DNA from 2 places in the Exiguobacterium sp. FD-YE-25-4 genome. Region 1 is predicted to be linked to the other one. Evidence: a T-box and tRNA genes for the amino acid it is inferred to sense, from the RefSeq annotation. Region 1 holds a T-box; the other holds one or more tRNA genes.

Region 1 (4,283 bases):
GATCGAAGCGGTGACGGGGATATCGATTCCGTCGACGTGGAACGGTTTGTTCTCGATTTGTTGGCGGATGCGCTCGGCGATCTCGACGGCGGCCTCAACATCACAACGGTTTAAGAGCAAGATGAACTCTTCACCGCCGTAACGGGCGGCAAAATCTTCGGTGCGGAGTGCCTGGCGAATCCGCCGTCCAAACTCTTGGAGCACACTGTCCCCGACTTGATGTCCGTGCAAATCGTTGATTTTTTTGAAAAAGTCGATGTCGAGCATCGCGACCGAAATCGGATACATCGAACCGTCCGAGATTTGTTGAATCCCGTATTCGTAAAACGCGCGTGCATTCGCGAGCAGCGTCAAGCTGTCGGTCCGACTTTCCGTGTAAAGACGGTCGCGCTCATGGCAACGGCTGATCGTCCGGTTGAACGACTTGAGAAGTTTGACGATTTCACGTTGGATGGTCGAGGGATACCCATAGACGTGTTCACCCGTCATGACGAGCCACGTGCGAATCCCTTCGATCTCCTCGGACCGAACCGAGATGAAACTATGATAGTCGTCGTCAAATTCGTTCGACAGTGGTGCGTCCCATTCGAAGCGCATCTCATATTCGACCGAGGCTTCGTTCGGATAAGCGTGATCGAGCAAATCGAACACGATGTGACGGTCAATCGGCTGACGCGTCTTCAAATCAAAGTACAGGGTACGGTCGAACAGTTTAAACTCGACGAACCCTTCGTCATAGTGATTGAGCCGCTCACATTGACTGAGAAACACTTCGATGGCTTGCGCCTCGCTCTGCGATAACGACACGGCTTCTTTTGCCTCATCATACTGTTCAATCAACGATTTAAAGGCGTCTTGCCGGCCTTTTTGGATGATGAGCCGCTTGATGAAGAACGTCAACGCGGCAGCGATGCTGCTGACGACGAGTAAATTCGTCTCCCGGAACAACGAGGCCGCCAAAATGAAGACGAGACTGACGATATACGTATAAAACGCGATGCTCAGAAAATCGCGGACCGGGATGTCGACGCGGAACCACCAACCGACTTGATACTTTTGCACGACCGTGTTCAAGATGATGGCCAGAATCAAACCGGCGAGCGGCAGGAACGAGTCTTGAGAATAGAAGCCGAGACCGGTCACACCACCAAGTGCCAAGTAAACACCGGCTGGGATGGCAATCTCCAAGAAAGACGTGATGGCGTTCCAAGGATACGTGAAGCGGAAGCGTCGAAGCGCGACGCGCGGTTTCAAGTTTACGAACTGGAAGACGAGGAGACCAATCTGATTGACGAAAAGCGCCGTCTCGAAATCAAAAAACAAGAAAATGATGAGGACGATACTTTCCGAAAACGTGAAGTAGACGCCTTTCCGTTCGATGGAGTCCATTTGAAAAATGATGACAAGGAGCGCGATCAAGATGAACGGCAACGGCTCGATGGCGGGTATGTTCAATACGCCTGTGGCGAACAAGGTGATCGTCGATATGAGTAAAACACTCCATATGCTCCAACCAAGGACGGACATCTTGCGAAAATGGTTCATGGTTCCCTCCTATGTGGGAAAATTCGATATGTATGGTAGGAGATTCGGCACAATCATGCCTGAGTCCTGCCTATTCATCATAATGGCGGAATTCTAGCATTGAGTCTATATGAAATATCCTCTATAATGAAATTGCTTTTCAACCACATAGACGAAAGTCGATGAAAAAGAGAGTAACGATCGTTCCGTCAACAAAGCGACCTAGGGATTGGTGAGAGCCTAGGCTGACAAACATCGCGAAACGCACTTTTGAGATGCTGCCCGAACCTTAGTAGGCGTAGCCGGGGGACCCCCGTTATCACCGATAAAGCGGTCTGCGTCAAGCAGGCAAGAAGAGTGGTACCGCGGGCCATCCCGTCTCTTTGCATCTGTGCAAAGGGCGTTTTTTTTTATGAAAATTTTATAAGGAGGAATTGTAATGAGTTATGAACGCAAATATGCGGAAGCCTTGTCCCGTGTCATCGGGGACGAGTTGACGCTCGACCAAATTGAAGCTCTAATTGAAAAACCAAAACATGAGGCACACGGGGACCTTGCTTTCCCTTGTTTCCAACTCGCGAAAGCCTACCGGAAAGCGCCGGTCATGATCGCGACTGATATCGCGAACGATTTGAACGATGAATTGTTCACAAAAGTCGAGGCGGCTGGACCATACGTGAACGTCTTCTTGAGCCGTGACGTCGTGTCACAAGAAATCATCAACATGGTGCTCGACGAAAAAGCGGACTATGCGACGCATGCGACCCGCAACGAGACAATCGTGACCGACTTCTCGTCACCGAACATCGCCAAACCGTTCTCGATGGGACACCTCCGTTCAACTGTAATCGGGAACGCCATTAACCAGATCGCCCGTAAAAACGGCTACGACGTCGTTGGGGTCAACCACCTTGGGGACTGGGGGACACAGTTTGGAAAACTGATGGTCGCCTATAAAAAATGGGGCAACGAGGAAGCGGTACGTGAGCATCCGATTGCCGAATTGTTGAAGCTTTACGTTCACTTCCATGAAGAGGCGAAGACGCAACCGGAACTTGAGGACGAAGGCCGTGCTTGGTTCAAGAAACTTGAAGACGGCAACGAAGAAGCGACTGAGCTATGGACATGGTTCCGTGACGAGTCGCTCAAAGAGTTCCAAAAAGTATACGACTTGCTCGGCGTCGAGTTCGACAGCTTCCACGGGGAGGCGTTCTACAACGACAAGATGGACCGCATCGTCGCCATGCTCGAAGAGAAGAACCTTCTCGTCGAAAGTGAAGGGGCGATGGTCGTCTCACTCGAAGACGAGAACTTGCCGCCATGCTTGATTAAAAAGAAAGATGGCGCGACGCTTTACGCAACACGTGACTTGGCAGCGGCCGTTTATCGTCATGAGACGTATAACTTCGTCCAAGCGAACTACGTCGTCGGCGGCGAACAGGCGCTTCACTTCAAGCAGTTGTTCTCGGTCCTCCGTAAACTCGGCTACGACTTCGTCGATGGCATGCATCACGTGCCGTTCGGTTTGATTTTGCAAGAAGGGAAAAAGATGTCGACACGAAAAGGTCGCATCGTCTTGCTCGAGGAAGTGCTGAAAGAAGCAATCGAGAAAGCTCAAGGCAACATCGCCCAGAAGAACCCAGAACTTGCGAACGCGGACGACGTGGCACGTATGGTCGGTGTCGGCGCGGTCATCTTCCACGACTTGAAGAACGAGCGCATCAACAACATCGAGTTCGACCTCGACAGCATGCTCAAGTTTGAAGGCGAGACAGGCCCGTACGTGCAGTACACGAACGCGCGTGCGAACTCGCTCCTCCGTAAAGGCAACTACGACGGCTCGACATTCACGGGTGCGGATGACGACCACACGTGGGGCGTCGTGACGATGCTAAACGCGTTCCCACACGTGATCACACGTGCCCATGAGCGCCGTGAACCGTCGATCATCAGCCGTTACGTCCTCGACTTGGCGCAATCGTTCAACAAGTATTACGGCCATGTCCGTGTACTCGAAGAAGATGCTGGTAAACAGTCGCGTCTCGCCCTCGTCAAAGCGGTGACGATCGTATTGACAGAAGGACTCCGTCTGATCGGTGTTCAAGCTCCAGAAGAAATGTAAGCACAAATAAGGGACCCTTTTGAGGGGGTCCCTTTTCCTATGCCTTCATTCGTGTGACTGTCCGGGTTTTTGTATCGTACAAACACCATTCCCGGTCGAAGATGACGGCGCCGACGTTGATGACGTACCGTTTTTTCTTCAATGTGAACGGTTTCCCGATTTCCCAGGGAATCGAACGGCCTTTCCGGTAAATCCCCGGGATATGGCTGTGGCCGATAAAGACGAGCGGATACTTGCCTTTCTCGACGATCGGTTCCCAGTCCGGACTCCAGTTCACTTGATGGCCATGCAAGAACAACGCCTCATCGAGCGTCGTCTGTTCCGGTAATAATGAAATCCGCGTCTTAACTGGATGCGACACGACGAGCACCTCGTCAATCCGTTCTTCTTGATTGCCACGCAGACTCGGGAACGTGAGCAGCGCCTCGTAATCCGGATCGTACGTCACGACGTCGGACACTTCGTGGAACCGTTCGTTCCGTCGCTTTTTGCCAATGTGGCATTCATATAAATCGCCGAGGCAGAGGATATGCTCCGTCTCACGCCGGACCGACTCGAGGACGGCCTTCAAATCATCAAACGAACCGTGCGGGTCACTGATGATGGCGAGCTTCATCGGTAGTTCGTAAATTGGGCA
Region 2 (4,283 bases), 1.2 Mb from region 1:
ATGCTCGTCAAAGGAAAAACGATGATTGCGGGGCTGTTCGGGACGCTTGAGACGCTAATCTATATCTTCGCGCTCGGGATCGTGTTCCAAGATTTGACGACGCTCGGCATGATCGTCTATGCGGTCGGATTCGGGCTCGGGATTCTCGTCGGCGGTTACGTCGAGCGGAAGCTTGCCATCGGCTACAACATGATCCAAGTCCACACGCAAGAGTTCCCGGCCGAGCTCATCCAAAAGATGCGCGACAGCGGTTATGGCGTGACGCATTACCAAGGACAGGGACGTGACGGCATCCGATATCGTCTCGACGTCTTGGCGGCACGGACGCGGATGAAAGATTTGCGGCAAATGGTCGAGGAGTATGAGCCTAAGGCGTTCCTCGTCGCATTCGATCCGATCGACTTTAAAGGCGGCTATATGATGAAAGGGCTTCGACGCCCGAAATGAACGGGACGACTCACGGAAGTGGGTCGTTTTTTCGTGGAACGGGGAATACAAGAACAAAGGAGATGAGCGAGTTGAGACGAAAAGGGTTATGGATCGTCGTGGTTGGGTTGATTCTCGTCGGCGGCGCGTTGTTGGCCACCTCGTTTTGGAAGTCGGAGTCCTCGATCAAACCGCCGCTCCCGACAGTCCGGGTCGGATCGGTGACGGCCGAAGTGAAACAGTCGACGTTCTGCTGGTCCAATGGGGGCGAGGCGGTATGTGAAGACCACGGGTTGCCGGAAGCGGACGACTTGCAGCTCGTGCCGGTCGAGCCGGGTGCCGAGATTGATGTCGAGTTCCATGCCGAGCCGTCGAACGTCTCATTCCATCAAATCATCGATGGGGAGCTCGTACGGTCTGATCCCGTCGTCCCAGACGAACCGGGTGTCTATTTGTTCGAGACGGGCGGGGAGTGGCCGCGTGGGGACAGCCGCTATGTGTTCGGGGTCGAGGTCAAGGAATAAAAGAGTTGACCTGTCCGCTACGGGCGGCTTTATGATCAACGAGAAGGGGGGACGCCAATGATTCAAATCGGAAAAGTGGTCCATCTAACGGGGTTGTCCACTAAAGCAATCAAATGGTATGAAGCGAAAGGACTCGTCCGACCGACTCGTTTAGATAATCAGTATCGGTTATACGGGATGGAAGAAATAAGACGCCTGAACGAAATCAAGTTACTACGCCAAATGGGTATCTCGCTCGAACAAATTCAGACGGCAGAAAGTGTGAGCGAGTTACTCGACAGCAGACTTGATGAGGTCCAACGCGAAATCGAGGCGTTGCGACAAGTCGAGCAACAAATCAAATGGATGCAAACAGGGGGAGATTCAATGAAAGTACGTTATGAGATGTGGGACCGACCGAAAATCGTGAACGGCTATGTATCCGAACTCACCACAATCCCGTTTGTTTGGGAAAAATTGCAACCAGAGCTGACGACAGACGAATCATATGGCGTCTGTTTAGCGAAAGAAGCGCCTTTCCCGGAGTTGGGAAAGGCGCTTTTGGATTAACGCGTCATGACCTTGTCGATGAGACCGTAGTCTTTCGCTTGTTCAGCTGACATGAAGTAGTCGCGCTCTGTGTCGCGCTCGATGACTTCAAGCGGCTGGCCTGTGTTGTCGGCCATGATTTGGTTCAATTTCTCGCGCATCTTGATGATGCGTTCAGCATGGATCTTGATGTCCGATGCTTGACCTTGCGTACCGCCGAGCGGTTGGTGAATCATGATCTCCGCGTTTGGAAGCGCGAAGCGTTTGCCTTTTTCACCGGCTTGGAGCAAGAAGGCACCCATCGATGCGGCCATTCCGATACAAATCGTCGACACGTTCGGTTTGATGAAGTTCATCGTGTCATAAATCGCCATTCCGGAAGTGATCGAACCACCCGGGCTGTTGATGTAAAGTGAGATGTCCTTATCTGGGTCCTCGGCTGCAAGGAAGAGGAGCTGGGCAACGATCGAGTTGGCGACGTTGTCGTCGATCGCACTTCCGAGCAAGATGATGCGGTCCTTGAGCAAGCGTGAGTAAATATCGTACGCGCGTTCCCCGCGACCTGTTTGTTCGATAACTGTTGGAATTAACATTGAATCTGCCTCCTTTATGTAGGTTGTAAACATATCATACCGCTATAGTCAATGTTGGTCAAACGATAGTCATCGTTTTTGACCTATTCCACGGTTTGACGATTCTAAAACGACAAAAGAGGCCAGGCATCTGCCTGACCTCTTTCTTTGATACACCCGGAGAGATTCGAACTCCCGACACCTGGCACCGGAAACCAGTGCTCTATCCCCTGAGCTACGGGTGCATGTTCTCTGACACGATTTATTATACATTTGTTTTTTTAAAAAAGCAATCCTGTTCGTCTCACTTTTTTTTGAGCGCGTTTTCCCGCCTTTCGCTACAATAGGAAACGAGAGGGGTGTGACCGATGCAACGCCAAGAACAACAGCAACTTCAAAAGCAACAACTGACCCAGGACATGGTCAGGCGTCTGCCGGTTCTCGAAGCAGACCGGACCGCGATCGCTTTTCAGCTTGGCCGCTTGTCAAAGCGGAACCCGAACATCGCCATCGGCAGCGGCGCGGTCGAATGGGTGGAGGACACGGCGAGCGGATTCGAGTCCCGTCTGTTCGAACAGATTGAGGAAGGAAGTGGGAACGAGGTCCAACGTATGCTTCAAAAGCGGCTCGTCCTCGCGCTAGACCACCGCGGCCTCTTACCTGATAGTGACTTCGTGCTCGCCCATCGCTTCGAGGTCGATGTGGCGGACGTTGAGGCGGCACGCCAGGCGCTCTTGTTTTTAGAACCGACGGGGATCGGCGCGAAGAATGAGCGGGACTGCCAATACCGGCATGCGATTGAACATGACGACCCGCTCGTCTTGGACGTGTTCGAGGCGCTCGACGCGAACGTTGATGACATCCCGGGCCGACTCGACATCTCGGTGGCCGAGTTCGACCGGGTGACCCGTATCGTGGCGACGTTACCGAAAACACCAATATTATATGAAGGAACCGAGCATATCGTACCGGAACTCGAAGTCGCCCGGCGTGACGATGGGCTTGTGACGACATGGTTCAGCCCAACGCTCGATGCGGCTCGGATCGGGGACGACCGCGAGGCGAAGTGGTGGCACGAGACGCTCGAGATGCGGAACGCGACGCTACATTCGGTATGGACGGTCATCGCGGAACGTCAGGCGGACTGGCTCGACGGCAAGCTCGTCTTGCATCCGTTGACGCGGAAAGAAGTCGCCGAACGGATCGGCAAGCACGAGTCGACCGTCGGACGGGCCATCCAAGGAAAGTATGTGGCGACCGAGGGCGGGGTCATGGCGTGGCGCCACTTTTTCGTCAGGTCCACGGATCATGGGCAATCGCCGTTCATGGTGAAAAAGGCGCTCGCCGAACTGATTCAACAAGAGACGTCACCTTTGAGTGACGCCGCACTCATGCGAGAGTTGGCCCGGATCGGCTATACGGTGACACGACGGACCGTGGCGAACTATCGGGAAGCGCTCGGTTTTGGAAACTCGCGGGAGCGGGAACGACAACTATGGAAAGGAGGGGACTGACATGGTGCTGACATTATACCGGCGTGCCAACTGTTCGCTCTGCGAGGAGGCACTCGTCATGCTCGAATGGCTCATGGAAGACTATCCGTTCGAACTCGAGCAGGTCGACATCACGGGCAACGAAGAACTCGAGGCGAAGTACTTGTTCGAGATCCCCGTCGTCTTACACGAGGGGCGCGTCATTAGTCAAGGGCGATACGATGACAGTAAAGTTGAAGATTTTGTTAAGTATACGCTTACATCGAAAAAAAACGTTTGAAGGGGTTGCAAGACGGAAAGGTCATTGATAAGATGAAGTCGTAGCGGTGGGACGCAAATATAAAAGTGGGACAAAAATTGTCCATGCTTTAAGTCGAGGGGGAATGAGTATGATCCAGCAGCTGATTCAAGTTCAGAAGCAAATCGTTCCCGACATGCTCGATACGCTCCGACATCGTTACGACATCTTACATTATGTCCGGTTGATGCAGCCAATCGGCCGCCGGACACTCGCCACAAGCCTCGGGCTGACGGAACGAATCCTAAGACGAGAAGTCGACTTTTTGAAAGACCAAGGTCTATTGATGGTCGCTACTCAAGGTATTTCCCTTACGGAATCGGGCCGAAACGTTCTCAGAGACTTGCACGAGGTCATGGGAGAGATCCTAGGCATCTCGGAAGTCGCACGAGAACTCGAGCGAAAACTAGGCGTTCGCCAAGTCGTCATCGTACCGGGTGAT

Evidence for each region. A T-box is a leader RNA that pairs with one kind of tRNA and senses whether it is charged. The one in region 1 lies ahead of argS (arginine--tRNA ligase), so its partner is inferred to be a tRNA-Arg.
Region 2: it has a tRNA-Arg gene. The T-box ahead of argS (arginine--tRNA ligase) is inferred to sense a tRNA for this amino acid. The anticodon was not compared.

The regions. Positions count from the first base shown of each region.
Region 1 covers NZ_CM168041.1:325,524-329,806, forward strand. The annotation lists gene AC13H5_RS01670 (GGDEF domain-containing protein) at 1-1,545, opposite strand, end outside; T-box leader at 1,698-1,910, shown strand; gene argS (arginine--tRNA ligase) at 1,964-3,646, shown strand; gene AC13H5_RS01680 (metallophosphoesterase family protein) at 3,684-4,262, opposite strand; gene AC13H5_RS01685 (YajQ family cyclic di-GMP-binding protein) at 4,259-4,283, opposite strand, start outside.
Region 2 covers NZ_CM168041.1:2,078,240-2,082,522, reverse strand. The annotation lists gene AC13H5_RS10715 (DUF2179 domain-containing protein) at 1-447, shown strand, start outside; gene AC13H5_RS10710 (hypothetical protein) at 510-950, shown strand; gene AC13H5_RS10705 (MerR family transcriptional regulator) at 1,008-1,499, shown strand; gene clpP (ATP-dependent Clp endopeptidase proteolytic subunit ClpP) at 1,496-2,071, opposite strand; tRNA gene AC13H5_RS10695 (tRNA-Arg) at 2,223-2,295, opposite strand; gene AC13H5_RS10690 (RNA polymerase factor sigma-54) at 2,419-3,564, shown strand; gene AC13H5_RS10685 (glutaredoxin family protein) at 3,566-3,823, shown strand; gene AC13H5_RS10680 (sugar-binding transcriptional regulator) at 3,936-4,283, shown strand, end outside.